DNA from 4 places in the Lysinibacillus sp. Y5S-8 genome. Region 1 is predicted to be linked to each of the others. Evidence: riboswitches for the same ligand, from Rfam matches in the RefSeq annotation. Region 1 holds a riboswitch; each other region holds the start of a gene.
The links. Region 1 has a riboswitch for cobalamin ahead of V6670_RS10735 (ABC transporter substrate-binding protein). Riboswitches for the same ligand answer to the same signal wherever they lie in the genome.

Region 1 (4,190 bases):
CTTTTCAACAAGGCGTTGGTTGCCTACTGATAAATGATCCGCATGGCAGGCATTGCTAAATGTATTACCTACTCCTCGTGGATTGGGCTCCATTAGTAAATGAACTTCTGCATAATGCTTGAGGGGCTCAAAATGACCATAGCCTGTCACCGTCGTCGCAATGGTTTCCATATATAAAATTTGGGGCTCGCCAAAGGAGACCGTTAATGAAAAACGCTTCATTAACACCTCTATCAGTACCTCCAACTGAATAACGCCCATAATGTGCACATGGATTTCCTGGAACTTTTCCTGCCAAACCACACGTAAGGAAGGCTCTTCTGCTTCTAGTAAACGGAAAATTTGTAACACTTCCTTGATATGCTGATGGCCCTCATATTGAACCTTTGCCTGTAGCGTTGGGACAAGCTCATAGGGCTGTGACAGCATAGTAGTGCCGATGCGATCTCCAATATTGGCCTGACTAAGTCCTTTAACAGCAAAAATCTCTCCCGCTTCAACCTGTTGGACGGTATCAAAGCGACTGCCATTATAGAGGCGAATTTCAGTCACTTTTTCTGTCACTTCTTCAAACGAAAATTCATCCCGAACATGTAAAACTCCCTTGACAGCCTTCATAAATGTTAAACGCTGGTGGCCGTCATGACGAATTTTAAAAACCTCCCCCTCAAACGGTGCATTCACTTCAAAATGGGTGTCTGTTAATAGAGGGAGCTGGGCAAGCAATTCCTTGATGCCCTCATCCTTTAAGGCAGAGCCTGTAAAGCAGGGGAAGGCACATTCCTTTTGAATCATGGTCTGTAGCTGAGTAAGACACTGCTCATGCTCTAATGACTCATTCAAAAAGGCATCGAGCAGCTCTTCATTACGCTCAGCCAACCATTCCATGATGCTGCTTGAAACATAATCAGTACGAAGCGGTTCATCGACGAACAGCACCTGCTGGGAACAATCCTTGCGGAGCTGTGTCATAACGGCCTCCACATTGGCTCCTTCGCGATCAATTTTATTGATAAAGAAGAATGTTGGGACATGGTATTTGCGTAAAAGCTGCCACACGGTTTCCGTATGACCCTGTACGCCCTCGACCGCACTAATGATAACAATGGCATAATCCATCACACGAATGGCACGCTCCATCTCAGGGGAGAAGTCGACATGCCCTGGTGTATCAATCAACGTGTATGTATCGTCGCCTATGTTCATGCGACCTTGCTCGGCAAAAATGGTAATACCACGCTTGCGCTCTAGCTCATGATGATCGAGAAAGGTATCCTGATGATCAACTCGACCACGAGCTTGAATGCTTTGTGTATGAAAAAGTACTTGCTCAGAGAAGGTTGTTTTACCTGCATCCACATGCGCAAGTACACCAATTGTTTTGTACATAACATATCCTCGTTTCTATCTATAGCTATCTCTTCATTGTAACAGAATACTAGCCTATATATTTCTTGTAAAATAGTTCGTATTTTTGTCGAAATAGTGCTAATATAATGATGATTATATATTTAGCAATATACTACTGATTGAGCTACAAATTTTCTTCTGCTAGTCTATCAATAGTATTAACCATTATAGAACGTATTGGTGCAAATGGCATTTGTCATTTGCTTAAAAGGGAAATCGGTGCAATTCCGATGCTGTCCCGCAACTGTAAATGGGGAGTCTGTACAGCATGCCACTGTAGTTTAACTATGGGAAGGCGTATAGATGATGAACCTAAGCCAGGATACCTGCCAGTATGTGTTTTTTGACTAAGAACCACGAGGATGGGGATAGTGATAAAGGTAATGTACCGTTTTTTCACTATGCTACTCTCTTGGCGACAAGAGGGTTTTTTTATGCCCTTCCCACGAATCCTGGTAGCAAAGAAGTCTTTGATTTCTTTCTATAGATGAACAACAAAGGAGAAAAGGACATGAAGAAATGGAAAAGTTTATGGCTGGTGATGGTCATTGCCTTGGTCGCTGTTTTAGGGGCTTGTAATGCAAAGGACAAACCTGAATCAGCAGCGCAAGGTGAGAAGGTTGAGCCATCTGAGGCAGCAACGGAAGTAACCATTGACAATAATGAAACAACTCAAACATATAAGGAAGCACCTACAAAAGCGATTAGTTTAAATCAGCATGTGACAGAGATTATGCTAGCGCTAGGCTTAGAGGATTCCATGGTAGGGACAGCTTACTTAGATGATAAAATCTACGAGCCCCTACAAGAAGCATACGATAAAGTGCCTGTGCTTTCTGATCAATACCCAACGAAGGAGCAAGTAATTGATGCCGAGGCAGATTTCTTATATGCAGGCTGGAAGAGTGGCTTTGGTGAAAAGGGTGTTGGAACACCGGAAGAGCTTGAGGAATTAGGCATTCATACGTATTTACATACGGCTTCCAATATGACAAAGCCAACACTAGAGGATATTTTCACTGATATTCGTAATATCGCAAAAATTTTCCGTATTGAGGATCGTGGAGAAGCCTTAATTGAGCAAATGACGCAAGATGTGGAGGCAATTCAAGCTAAATTACCAAAAGATAGTGAGAAATTACGTGTTCTCGTGTTTGATAGCGGTGAAAAGGATGTCTTTACAGCTGGTCAAAACTTTATGAATGAACTAGTGTCAATCGCTGGTGGTCAAAATATTTTTGGTGATGTGGAATCAGGCTGGACAACCGTGTCGAAGGAAGATGCGGTAGACCGTAATCCCGAGGTAGTTGTCGTGATCGATTATGGTGAAACAACGGCCGAACAAAAGATTCAATTTTTAAAAAATGATCCAGCATTAAAGGAGATGGAAGCTGTTAAAAGTGATCGCTTTGTCATCCTACCACTGTCAGCTGCGTCTGAAGGCGTTCGTGCGGCAGAGGCTATTGAAATTTTAGCGAAGGGCTTCTATCCTGATAACTTTTAAAATTCCGAGCTAGCATTGTGCTAGCTCCTTTTTCATAAGGAGCGATATCAATGAATGCATTTCAGAAAAACGTACCAGATCAAACATTTGAAACACTTAATCGTCATGGCGAATTTACACGCTTAGCTGTCAGCCCGGGTATTATTAATAAGCATTATACGCCTGCACAATTTCAAAAAATAGCAGAGATTGCTGGCGAAAAGGGGGCGATTAAGTATTCGGCCTCCTATAGTATTTTAGTGTCCGTTCCAACGAGTGCCGTGACAGAGGCTATGCAAGCCTTACGAGAAGTGGGTCTTTATGTTGCACCATCAGGACCCATCATCGCCATGAAGGCCTGTGATTTTTGTGATGGTGAAAAGATGGAGGCTGCTCCGATAACCGAACAGCTTTATCATGCTTTAGAGGGGATCGAGGTACCTGCAAGAGTACGTGTTAACATCAATGGCTGTGCGTCAGCCTGCTACAATGCAGTCTATGATGATATTGGACTTGTTTATCAGCAGGAGAGCTTTGATGTTTATTTAGGCGCTGTACCGATGGGGGCAAAGGCGCAGGCGGGCACGTTATTTGCGAAAAAGGTAGGTGTCGAGCACATTGAAGATTTTTTGCTACAAATGATGAACCTTTATAAGGAACATGCTCGTCCGAATGAACCCTTTTTTAAATTTTATCGTAGAACAAAATCAACCGAATATTGGGAATTAGTAAAAAAATCAATTAACTAGCAGGAATATTACTTAGGGTGTCGAAGTATTGTAGTAGAGTACAGAAAATGACAATACAAAGGAGCAAGAACATGACATCGAAACAAGGGATTCAACCAGAAGATCTTTACCACTTGAAATCAGTAGCCGATCCACAGCTCTCACCTGACGGGACTGAGGTAGTTTATGTTGAGACACGTATTGATGAGAAGAAAAAAGATTATGTCTCGAATTTGTTTTACATAAACATGAAGAACAAAACACCACAGCAATGGACATTTGGGGAGGATAGAATAAGTTCTCCTATATGGTCACCTGATGGTAGTCAAGTTGCGTTTTTATCCACAAGAACAGGCAAGTCGCAAATTTATGTTCTTTCAAAAGCAGGCGGAGAGGCAAAGCAGGTGACATATTGTAAAAATGGTGTGACATCACCTGTGTGGTCACCATGCGGCAAGAAATTGGCCTTTTCTATCAAGCTAGGTAAAGATGAAACGATTTTGGATAAGGTAACGGATGAGAAGAAAGAAGAAAAAGAACTAAAGCCTTTAGAAATAGACAAGATGAAA
Region 2 (4,190 bases), 160 kb from region 1:
TACGCTCAATATGCTAAAGAATCTAATGATTTTATCGATGATGGCATACTTAGACAATGCACTCATAATCCCTAATGGTATACTGAATACTAAAATGAGGACAAATGCGGCAAGAGCTAATTCAATGGTTGCAGGTAATTTCGCGAATAGCTCATGTGCTACTGGTAGTTTACTCACAAAGGATGTACCAAAATCTAGCTGTAAAACGCCTTTTCCCCATAGTAAATATTGAAGAACGAAAGGTTTGTCCGTCCCTAGTTCTTCACGTAATGCCTGAACAGCTTCCTCGGTTGGAGCAACTCTTGCCAATCGTAGGATGACCTCAGCAGGCTCTATCGGTACAAAACGAATAAATACAAAGGTTAGGATGGAAACTCCTAGTAAGACAAACGGCAAAGTCAAAATTCTTTTTAAACAAAACATCCATGTCGATTCATACATGCTGTCACTTCCTACTCACTCCTATGATAAAGAGAGAGCTGTCTTTGCAAGACATACTCTCTCTTTTATTTTTATTACTCTTTATCCATTTGTGCATAGGGAATATCATATTCAGATGCACGTGGAGCAAAATCCTTCATATACGGTTGATAAATTACATTATTTGTTTCGTAAGAGATAGGATAGAAAAGTGCTTGATCATGGAATATGGATAAAATATCCGTGTAAAGCTGCACTCGTTCCTCTTCATCTGTTCCCACTAATAATTGATGGATTTTCGTATCGATGTCTGTGGCGTTAGGTAAGCCTAATTTTGCCTCATAAACACCACTAGCATTTGGCGTAGCTGACTCATTTGCAAAGCTATGTGGATCGGTTGGTGGTCCGTTTGTACGCCAGAAATTAATATCCACCTGATCATCCATTAATTTTTGAAGACCGACCATCACATCTGCACCTTCTAAGTTCAACTGTACCCCTATTTTTGCTAGTTCACCTTGCATTAATTCCGCCATTGGCTTTTGGATTGCATCTGTTGCGATGTAGATTAAATCTAATGATAATGGTTGCCCGTTTTTCGAACGAATTTTTTCGCCCTTCTGTAACGTCCACCCTGCCTCATCTAGTAGTTGCTGCGCTTTTTCAGGATTATATAAGATTGGTGCTAACTCTATATTGGCATAAGGAATGGCATCCCAAAATAATGTGTTAGCCACTTTTTCTGTACCATGTGTAATACTGTCAACCATTTGTTCCTTATTGATAGCATATTGAATGGCCTGACGAACCTTTAATTCGGCTAACGGACCCGACTGAGTATTGAAGAGTAACGCTTTCGTAGACAAAGGCTCAGAGGTAGCGGTTTTGTATTTACTGCTATCTTTTAAATACGTATAGTTATCTAAACTAATGATGCCACGACCATAAATTAAATCTAATTCCTCGTTTTCAAATGCTAATGAAATCGATTCTGAATCTGGGATAATTTTAACTTTAATTTGTTCTACGAGAGGCTTTTCTCCCCAATAGTTTTCGTTGCGACTAAATAAAGCATATTCATCTTTTTTGTACTCGGTTAATACCCATGGACCTGTTCCAATAGGTGCCTTGATCGAATCTTGTGTCGCATCTCCGGCTGGGAATCCATTATCCCCTAAAAAACGGAATGGTCTTACAAAGGCAAGCTCGTTTAAGACAGGATAATAAGGTTCATCTAATTGCAAGCGAATTGTAAAATCATCCACTTTCACAACCTCTTTCATATGGTTGACCATACCCATCCAAGAATGCATGTCCCGATCCGCTAATACTGCATTGAAATTACGAATCACATTATCTGCATTAAACGCAGTTCCGTCTGAATACTTAACATCTTTTCTTAAATGAAAAGTATAAGTAGTTTTATCTTCTGATATGTCCCAGCTTTCAGCTAGCTTTGGGCTAACAGTTCCATCGTCGTTGTATTCCACCAAGGATTCATAGACCATCGCTTGTGCGGTCATTTGATTGGGTAAATATGTATGGGGGTTCAAAGGGCCGACATCTAATGGCCACCCAATTGTTATCATTTTTTCATTTGTTTGCTGTGTTCCTGTCTCTCCCTTTTCTTGATCTGTGCTTGTACAACCAGCAAGTACGCTGAAAGTTAACACAAGGATGAAGGGAAGTACATACTTAGTCAATCTCATTTTCTGTCTCCTATCTCTATTCGTGGTACAAATGAATCTACTTATAGATAGATGGAAAGAAGGTATCAACAATGCGTTCAAATTTTTCGAGCTAACGAGTAGAAGTTGATCTGCATTGTGCTAACACCTTTTCAAAGTTTGTGATATCCGCTAGAGGCTTTAGACACACCGACATTGCCATAGGACGTGGTGCTTTTTGACGTTCAGAGGGCATTTAAACAGCCATTGACTATTTATCTTCTTCTATAGAAAAAGAAGTCTTCTGTATGTGCCACTACCAAAACATTTGCTGAATCAAACTAAAAAAACCTTATTCTAAAAAAGAATAAGGACAGAAAAACTTACAATGAGTAAGCCTCCATCCATCTCCCTATCTTTCGTAGATCATCAATGAATCTCCTTACAAGCAGGCATTCTGGCTCATGAATCATGATTTTGCTTCACCTTCCCAAGTAATCACTCAGTGGTATTTGAAACAAAACTCCTCATTTACAGCTGCGGGACAGCATGGGATTTACACCCATTTTCCTTTTAATTGAATGAAAGTCTTTTTCACTCAAACTTGTAATGATCGCTATGAAATTCGTTATAAACATAACATGCTCGATTGTTCACGTCAATTTTATTTTCTGAATATAATAAAAATCTTAAAAGAATGAAACAACAAAAGACCAGGTCCCTTTTTTCCTGGTCTTTGTTGTATTTCGGAGAGAAGATGTAGTAGTTGTAGTAGATTTATAAAATGATGTCGTTATCTCGAGATAGATTGTTGTACTTCCTGGCGTAATGTTTTCGTTGCAGCAACCATATTAGCCAAAGCCGCAACAGTTTCAGTTTCTTTTCTTGTTTTTAAACCACAATCTGGGTTCACCCAAAATTGATGGCGATCTAACACCTGTAAACTATCTCTCATAATAGTTAGCATTTCTTCCTTGCTTGGCACACGAGGACTATGAATATCATAAACGCCTAAGCCAATGCCCTTTTGATAAGGTTGCCCTTGCAGTGATGTAATGAGCTCCCCGTGACTTCTTGATGTTTCAATGGAAATCACGTCTGCATCAAGTGCACTAATCGGTTCGATGAAATCGTTAAATTCGCAGTAGCACATATGTGTATGGATTTGTGTTTCATCTTTGACACTAGCTGTAGCCAGCTTAAAGGAATTAACAGCCCATTCTAAGTAAGCTCCCCATTCTTCTTTTCGTAGCGGTAAACCTTCTCTTAGAGCTGGCTCATCCACTTGAATAATTGAAATACCTGCGTTTTCTAGTGCCTCAACCTCTTTGCGAAGTGCTAATGCAATTTGATAAGCGACATCTTTACGTGACAGATCGTCTCGCACAAAGGACCAATTTAATATCGTCACTGGTCCTGTCAGCATACCTTTTACAAAGCGCTTTGTTAAGCTTTGAGCATAGGCTGACTCTTTTACAGTTATTGCTGACGACCACGCAACATCTCCATAAATGATCGGTGGCTTGACACAGCGCGAGCCATAGGAAACGACCCAAGCTTTTTTTGTAAAGGCAAAGCCAGTCAGCTTTTCACCAAAGTATTCAACCATGTCTGTACGCTCAAATTCACCGTGAACGAGTACATCGATATCTAGTTCCTCTTGTATCGTAATCCAGCGTTTTGTTTCCTGCTCTATAAATGCTTCGTAGGCTTCATTCGATAATTGTTTTTTACGCCAAGCATTACGATTCCTTTTCACCTCATCAGATTGTGGGAAGCTTCCGATTGTCGTTGTTGGAAATAGCGGTAACGCTAACGCTTGCTGCTGCATCTTTTGACGCTGAGCAAATTCACTATGTCGTTCAAAATCTTGCGTTGTCACAGTTTGAACTGCTTGATGGATCAACTTGTTTTGACGGATTGGATGGTTTTTTAGAGCCTCAATTGCCTTCATACTTTCAGAAAAATTATGCTGTAAGATACCCTCTGTATCTCGTCTACATTTAGTTAGCTCCGTGATTTCTACAATCTTTTCATCTGCGAAGGCTAAGGCATGCTTCAGAACAGGGTCAATCTCATTTTCAAGAGCAGTTGTGATCGGTA
Region 3 (4,190 bases), 170 kb from region 1:
CCTACGCGGATAGGGGGTGTTGAGTGTGACGAATTACCTTCATCATACTCATAGTGCGACAACCAAAAAAAGAGTCTCTATTCAATATAGACGACTTATTTTATATTGGTTGAAGAACTATGAAGTATATCAGTCATAGCTAGCATCTTACCATTAGGGCAAGATGTTTTTTTTATGAATAAATAGGGGTGAACAAGATGACATCACATTCAATTTCATTGTTAAAGCAGCAAATTATGAACAACCTTTCTGGTGAGCATATTAGGCCATTATAGCTTTATATTAGGAAGTTAATAGAAGAAAACCCAAATGATTATACATCTATTAATGATGCCTATTTAACGATCAAGCTTGAATTAGTCGAGACATGTCATGATAGTAGATAAAAAATCTGAAGTGAAGTGAATAATTAAATGGAATGCAAAATGAACAAATCTGAAGACATAATGGACAACATAGATATGAATCAAAAAGTTTTATATAGAAAATTGGATCATTTTGAAATGGAAAGAGGCTTAGTATTAGAAAGTTTAGACATTTTTCTAAGGTGGAATCAACAAACACAATACCTTTCCGAAGACAAGCTTCAAAAGCTTTGGATGAAACTGGTAAGGAAGTATAAATTCTCTCTCGATGAATGGGAAAGAACTGCTAGTCGTACAAATATCCATGCTTATCTAGTGAAGGAGCAAGGGCATGGGTTACAAAAGTTGATGCGCTTTTACAAAGATCGACACGGCATAAAATGGTTGGAAAATGCATTTCATTATGGAATGTTATTGCTCATTGAAGTTGGAAAAATGCCTGGATTAGAAATGTTTTTCCTAACAAATTTAATATGTTACAAATGGGAAAAGGATTATTTAGAGGATGCAGATGTTCAACAGTTTTTTTGTCATTCAATAAATGGTAAAGTGAAGGAGGTCTATGAAAGTTTCAGGGCTTTCAATCAAGAACAGAATCTGTTAACCGCAACTACACTCTATAAACTTTTATCAAAATATAATCCTCATTTTCAAGTGAATTCGGCAGCAACGCCTGAATTTTATAAGGAATTGTCCTTATTTGTCGAAATCGAGTAATCCATACGTTCGACATGTCAAACAGTCTATTATTCTTTAGAATATAGGCTGTTTCTATGTGAAATACGCTAGTATATTTAATGCTCATAGATCCGTAGTAACAAAAAATCTCGTACATAGTTTAGATACACAATGAATTAAGATATAAGTAATAGATGGTGAAATTCCTTCGAAAGTTATGATCGAAAATAATGAATAATCAAAAAATAAAGAAGTTTAGAATCTAGATTTACTTTTTATATGAAGGATGGTACACTTAAAACTATTGAACAACAACTATATATTGTGTTCGTTTTATATAGGTGCTACTATATGTAGTTTAAAAGGGAAGTTCGGTACAATTCCGACGCTGTCCCCGCAACTGTGAAGCTGACAATGATTACAACCACTGTGCATTCGCATGGGAAGGGAATCAGAGGATGAAGCAAAGCCAGGAGACCTGCCTCTATAAAACAATTAATCATTTCTTCGGGGATTAAGAGATGGGAACGTCAGTATTTTTGGTATGGTAACGTTTCCATTTAGCTATCTCTCTAGAGGAGATAGCTTTTTATTATATGAAAAGAGGGATTTCTATGAAACTTTATACGAAAACAATCTGTCCAAAATGCCTTTGGGTAAAATCTGAATTACAACGTGCAGGACTTGAGGCAGAAATTGTCAACATTGATCACGATGAACAAGCTAAACAAACAATAATCGATGCAGGCTTTTTAAGTGTGCCTGTTTTAGAAATGAATAATACATTTATAGGAGATGTTAAGGACATAGTTTCTCATATTGAGATGATTGTTCTATGATCGTTTACGCAAGTCGTACAGGAAATGTCCGGAATATTGTTTCCAAATTAAGGGCAGAGTCTGTTGAGCTCTCTGAGGAATTACAATTGAATAAGCCTTATCTTTTAATTACTTATACTGATGGCTTAGGCGATATCCCTGCAAAAGTGGAACGTTTTTTAGAAAAAAACAGAGATTTTTGTAAAGGTGTAGTTGCCAGTGGCAATAGTAACTTTGGGCACAACGTATTTGGGGCTGCTGGCGAGAAAATCGCTGCTACCTATCATGTACCCTTAGTGAGAAAATTAGATTTACGAGGAAATCAAACAGATTATGAAGCCATACAAACGTTTTATGAAACGAGGGTAATAAGATGAAAACCTATTTAAAGCTAAATAATGACGTACTGAATCGTTATAGTTCAACTGGGCTACTCGAATTAGAAAAGGATCGTGAAGCTACACGCCGCTACTTTTTAGAGTATGTCAACGTGCGTTTACGTTACTTTATTGATATTGAAGAAAAAATACGTTATTTAGTTGATGAGGGCTACTACGAGAAAGCATTTATCGACATGTACGAAATAGAATTTATTAAGAAGTTGTACAAAAAAGCATATGATTATAATTTCCGCTTCCCATCCTTTATGAGTGCAAGTAAATTTTACGATAGCTATGCTATGAAAAGTCGTGATGGAGAAGAGATTTTAGAAAAATATGAGGACCGTATTGTCATTATCGCCTTGTATTTAGCACAAGGGAATACGGTGCTAGCAGAACGTTCTGTCGAAGCAATGATGGAAGCTTATCAGCCTGCTACACCAACAGCATTAAATAGTGGTAAAAAAGCACGTGGTGAATTAGTGAGCTGCTTTAAATTATCGATGGATGATTCCATGAATAGTATTGCTGAAAATATTGGTTATTGCTTAGAGCTATCAAGACTTGGCGGTGGGGTTGGAGTTAACTTAACTGATTTACGCCCTTTAGGTGACCCTATTAAAGAGATTCTAAATCGTGCCAGTGGTGTCATCCCAGTTGCTAAACTGTTAGAAAATTCTTTCAGTTATTCCAATCAACTAGGGCAGCGAAATGGCTCTGGTGTTGTCTATTTAAATATTTTCCATGCAGACATTGAAAATTTCATTTCATCTAAAAAACCGAATGCCGATGATAAAATTCGCCTCGCAACCCTTTCAACAGGAATTATTATACCTAGTATTTTCTTCGAACTGATGAAACGCGATAAAGATATTGTTTTGTTTAGCCCATATGATATATATAAAGAATATGGCAAACGCATGTCTGAGATTTCCATTTCAGATATGTACTATGAGCTACTTGATAACCCTAAAATTCGTAAAATTAAACGTTTGAATGCACGTAGGCTGTATACAGAAGTGAAAAAAGCACAATTTGAATCGGGCTATCCGTTTGAAATTTTTGATGATAATGTCAATGAAGTGCATCCTTTAAAAAACATCGGTCGCGTAAAAATGTCCAATCTATGTACCGAAATCTTGCAAGTTCAAGAAACAAGCATTATTACAGATCAAGATCAACCGAATGACTATGGATTAGATGTATCCTGTAACTTAGGGTCGATTGATATTCATGCAGCAAGTAAGGTCAATGATTTCGAAGCCTTAATCGATACGGCTATGCACCTATTAACAAATGTGTCGCAAATGACGCACATTAAAAATGTACCGTCTGTTGCAAAAGCCAATCAATTAATGCATTCAGTAGGGCTTGGTTGTATGAACCTCCACGGCCATCTTGTGACGGAGGGCATTTTATATGGCTCCAAAGAGTCGATTGATTTCATGGATCGTTTTATGGAAGCGATGAACTTTTATTCACTCAAATCATCGATGGAAATGGCTAAAGAAAAAGCTGCAACTTTTTATCGATTTGAGGACAGTGATTATGCATCAGGTAGCTACTTTGACCAATATGTCAATAAAATCGACGAAGAACTATCACCTGTTGTGTTAAAAGCACTTGGCAATATTCCAATCATTACGAAAAACATGTGGGAAACGCTTAAGCAAGATGTGATGCAATATGGTCTATTCCATTCCTATCGTTTGGCTATTGCACCAACTGGCAGTATTTCCTACATACGTAGCTGTACGGCTTCTATTGCGCCATGTACTGAGCGTGTAGAGGTTCGTGATTATGCAGATAGTAGAACGATTTATCCAATGCCTCATTTAACAAATGATAACAGTCATTTATATGTAGAGGCATATGATGTTAATCCGTATGATTTAATTGATTTGTACGCTGCTTCTCAAAAACACGTTGACCAAGGTATTTCCATGACG
Region 4 (4,190 bases), 950 kb from region 1:
CAACTTCACAGATGCCATTGGCTTATCCGCGTTCGCTATTCAAGGTGCACTCTATGCAGTGAAACTAGATATGCCAATTAGCGCAGTCGTTGTAGCTGCTGTTTTAACAGGTTCAGGTGGTGGTATTGTGCGAGATTTATTAGCTAGACGGAAGCCACTAGTTCTCCGTGATGAAGTCTATGGTGTTTGGGCTGCTCTCGCAGGGCTTGTTATCGGATTTGAAGTTTTGACAGGAGACATTTTCCTTTATGTATTATTTGCAGTGATTACAGCATTACGCATTCTTTCCTATATGATGAAGTGGCGTTTGCCTTTGCGTAGGTTGAATCGGGCATAGATACTGTAATTGAATAAAAAAATGAATAAGCGCAAAGAGTTCATTAACTATTTGCGCTTATTTGTTATTCAGTAACTATTTAGCCAAAAGATTCATGGCTTCTTCTAATGTCACCATATTTTTCATCATAGAACAAGCAGCATCTAAAAGAGGAAAGGCTAGAGCAGCACCAGAGCCTTCGCCTAATCGCATGTTCATATGCAGCATTGGCTCTACACCAAGTAATGATGCGGCAATTTTAGCCCCTGGTTCCTCTGAAGCATGGGAAGGTATGATAAAGTCTTTTACTTTCGGTTCAATTTGATAAGCAATAAGCGCAGCAATAGTCGAAATAAAACCATCAATAATAACAGGTTTTCGGTGACTTGCGGCAGCCAGCATGATACCAGCCATAGCCCCAATCTCTAGCCCTCCAACTTTAGCTAGAACATCAATAATATCGTTAGGATTGGGTTGGTTGAGAGTAATTGCTTTTTCAATTACTGCTGCTTTATGAGCAATCCCTCCTTGACCAACTCCTGCACCAAACCCTGTTATTTCAATAGGGTCATAGCCAGTCAAAGCAGCTAATATGGCAGTGCTCGGCGTTGTATTACCAATGCCCATTTCACCTGTTCCAAGTAGGTTGGCTCCTTTTGTGATTTCATCTGTTGCCACATGAATCCCCACTTCAATGGATTGAATAGCCTCTTCTCTTGACATAGCAGGGCCCTGTGCCATGTTATCTGTGCCATGTTTAATTTTATGAATGATGACACCTGCATCAAGCGGAATATCTTCTTTTACCCCAACATCTACTGTTACTACCTTTGCATTGGTAATGCCCGCAATCGCACAAACGCCTGTACCTCCCTTAGGAAAATTTAATGTTTGAAAGACCGTAACATCTTGTGGATTCGTTGTTATGCCTTCCTCACAAACGCCATGATCTGCTGCACAGACAATCATCACTTTTTTGTCGACCATTGGATATAGTTGTCCTGTTATGCCTGAAAGCTGTACGGCAAGTGATTCTAGTTTACCCAAGCTACCTGGGGGCTTACAAAGCGCATCAATTCGCTTTCTAGCTTGCTCCATACTATCCATATCAGCCCCTGGGATATTTTGAATCGTGTCTTGTAATAATTGCATTATTGTTTCTCCTCTCGTTCTACATGAAGACAAAATAAAAAGTCTGTAGTTTATTGTCATGACAAATAAACTACAGACTTTTCCATCATCTATATACTTCTGAAGCAAGTAGGCAGGTCTCCTGGCTCAAGCTCAACATATCATCGTGCCTTCCCAGCGATTCGCTAGTGGCATTTACGATGACACTCCCTTATACAGTGGCGGGTCCGCTAAAGTTTTTCACTTTATTCCCTATTCTCCCTATTGGGCACCTAATGCTTTTATTAAACTATTTATAATCTACGACAGCGTATTTTTTCTGTCAATATTAGAATACTTGCCTTGTACCATTTCTTCGGTTACCTATTCTTTTTCTATTTCGCTTAGCAATGTTGAGCCTAATAATAGGACCGCTCCTATTATTTGTAGAAGCGCCATTTTTTCTCCTATAATCATCGTGGAAATTACTAATGATGTCAGTGGATCAATATAGCTAAGAATGGCTATACTTTGTCCTTTTAACTGTGACATGCCTAAAAAGAACAATAAAAATCCAACCCCTGCATGGACAATGCCTAATGTAATTAATAATAGGACTGACTCAAAACTGATTTTCATGACCTGAAATCCTGTAGTTCCAATTAGATAGAAGCCAAGGAAAAATGCTGCTAAAGAAAGTTGAATCATTGTATTTTCTGGTTCCTTTAAGCCGCATATAAATTTATTTGTCAATGTTAGCGCTGTGTAAAAGCATGCCGCGATAAGACCGTAGACAATGCCTATAAAATGCTCACTGTCCCCAGTGCCTTGACTTTGGACAATCAAATATAGTCCAATAAGGGCCACACAGACATATATTATTTTTCTGCCAACTAGCTTCTCTTTTAAAATAATTGGAGATAAACAGATAACGAGTACTGGTGCAAAATAATAACTCAATGCAGCATTGGCAATCGTTGTTGCTTTATAAGCCTGAAATAAAAAAATCCAGTTCCCACTCAAGGCGATACTAGAAAGTATTAATTTCCATTTATTTTTTATAATCTCTAATTTCGAAAAACTTTCCTTTTTATAAATAAAAATCACTACTAAAAAATGAGCACCTATTAAACTCATCCAAAAAGCGATTTCACTTGAAGATAAAGGAATATACTTGGCAAAAACACCAACTGCTCCAAAAATAATCATGGATAATACAAATGCTAATTTTCCGCTCATTACAAATTCCTACTTTCTACGTATAAAGTATTAACCTATACAGTAGAATCTATTGAAAATGAGCAAACTGTTATTGTATGCCTAAACAGTAGATTCTACTGTAAAGACATTGTTGGGGGTGCTATTGAACGAAACATACAAAATCCCTCCTTCACCTATATAATTGTAACATATTTCTGAAAATTAAAGAGTAAGTTTTATAAAGAAAGGGGTCACTAATCCCTTCATACTATTATGAGTATGTACAATGTAAGATAGGTCATAAATTTTCTTTGAGGAGGAGTTAGGATGAATGCAAGAGAATTGAGAAATGCTATTGCGGAGACTTGTGAAAATTATGATAGTCACTACGCTCAGTTAGTGAAACCAATCAATCAGTTATTAATGAATGTCAATGCTAACATAAGTAACGAAACAGCGAATATAATCATCGAAAATCTGAAGTTATATTATAGCGGGGATAAATACATGACGGAATGTCACTTCGATGAGAGTGAAAATTTCTTAAAAGATGGTCTTGAGCTTCTTCAAAATGGGGATCTTGCGAATGGTGCTTTACAAATATATGGTGCTGGTTTAAATTTTTCCAGTTATGCTTCAAAGGTTCGTGGGCAAAAAAATGTGAATCCGTATAGTAACTTTGAAAAAAATTTCAGCCTCATCATGAACACACTCCGAAAATAAGTATATAAAAAAGGTGATGTCAATGATAGAAACAGCCACTTTGAAAGGCAAGGGGTTGATTTCCGTTCCGCCAGCGTCCTTTCCAGGGGGCGTCCGATGAGCCGCTTCACTCACTGCGTTCGCTACAAGGTCTCCTCTGTGACGCTAAATCCTCTAGGAGTGACGCTGGCTCCACTCCAATCAACCATATGTAAAAGTGTCTTTTCTCTTTCATACGAGCCGTAGTGAAGACCTTTGCTAAATTTTTATAGATTGGAGTGGAAGGCTACTTGACTCCCGTGGGATAAAGAGACAGGCGAGCCCCTGCACGGAGGAAGCGGCTCGGCGCTCGCTCACAGGAAAGCAAGTAGCCTGCAACGGAAATCCATTTTCACCCTTCACAAAAATGCTATGGATGGTTTTGTTTTTCATTTTGGCATTTATTTAAATTCTAATTCTCCATCGTAAGCTAGCATGCCGCCTTCAAGATTTGTTACATCAAATCCTTGCGCTTCTAAATAAGCACATGCATTAGCAGAACGAGCACCAGCCTTACAAACAACAATATATGACTTTTCTACGTCTAATTCCTCTAAACGTTCCGGGATTGTCCCAAGGGCAATGTGCTTGGCACCAGGAATCATGCCGTGTGCTACTTCATCCTCTTCACGTACATCAATAATATATAGGTCCTCATTTGCATCTAATCGTTCTAGTAATTGTGTTGTTTCCATTGATTTCATGAACTTTTTTCCTCCAAAATTTCAAATTCCACTTACATTATAGCTTGTAACAAAAAAAACAGCCAGTGTGGTGAACACAAGCTGTTTAACAATTTTTTATCCTTCTGTCTCTAAAAACT

Region 2: another riboswitch for cobalamin. It lies ahead of nikA (nickel ABC transporter substrate-binding protein); the one in region 1 lies ahead of V6670_RS10735 (ABC transporter substrate-binding protein).
Region 3: another riboswitch for cobalamin. It lies ahead of V6670_RS11585 (glutaredoxin); the one in region 1 lies ahead of V6670_RS10735 (ABC transporter substrate-binding protein).
Region 4: another riboswitch for cobalamin. It lies ahead of cobT (nicotinate-nucleotide--dimethylbenzimidazole phosphoribosyltransferase); the one in region 1 lies ahead of V6670_RS10735 (ABC transporter substrate-binding protein).

Annotation. Positions count from the first base shown of each region.
Region 1 covers NZ_CP145889.1:2,209,093-2,213,282, forward strand. Annotated here, with positions in the region: gene V6670_RS10730 (translation factor GTPase family protein) at 1-1,389, opposite strand, end outside; cobalamin riboswitch at 1,572-1,759, shown strand; gene V6670_RS10735 (ABC transporter substrate-binding protein) at 1,922-2,914, shown strand; gene V6670_RS10740 (precorrin-3B methylase) at 2,965-3,642, shown strand; gene V6670_RS10745 (S9 family peptidase) at 3,714-4,190, shown strand, end outside.
Region 2 covers NZ_CP145889.1:2,365,179-2,369,368, reverse strand. Annotated here, with positions in the region: gene nikB (nickel ABC transporter permease) at 1-441, opposite strand, end outside; gene nikA (nickel ABC transporter substrate-binding protein) at 516-2,129, opposite strand; cobalamin riboswitch at 2,517-2,710, opposite strand; gene metE (5-methyltetrahydropteroyltriglutamate--homocysteine S-methyltransferase) at 2,881-4,190, opposite strand, start outside.
Region 3 covers NZ_CP145889.1:2,382,464-2,386,653, forward strand. Annotated here, with positions in the region: gene V6670_RS11580 (hypothetical protein) at 447-1,082, shown strand; cobalamin riboswitch at 1,366-1,544, shown strand; gene V6670_RS11585 (glutaredoxin) at 1,658-1,882, shown strand; gene nrdI (class Ib ribonucleoside-diphosphate reductase assembly flavoprotein NrdI) at 1,879-2,238, shown strand; gene nrdE (class 1b ribonucleoside-diphosphate reductase subunit alpha) at 2,235-4,190, shown strand, end outside.
Region 4 covers NZ_CP145889.1:1,256,876-1,261,065, reverse strand. Annotated here, with positions in the region: gene V6670_RS05865 (trimeric intracellular cation channel family protein) at 1-337, shown strand, start outside; gene cobT (nicotinate-nucleotide--dimethylbenzimidazole phosphoribosyltransferase) at 413-1,468, opposite strand; cobalamin riboswitch at 1,562-1,738, opposite strand; gene V6670_RS05855 (DMT family transporter) at 1,811-2,665, opposite strand; gene V6670_RS05850 (hypothetical protein) at 2,954-3,349, shown strand; gene V6670_RS05845 (rhodanese-like domain-containing protein) at 3,769-4,071, opposite strand; gene hfq (RNA chaperone Hfq) at 4,168-4,190, opposite strand, start outside.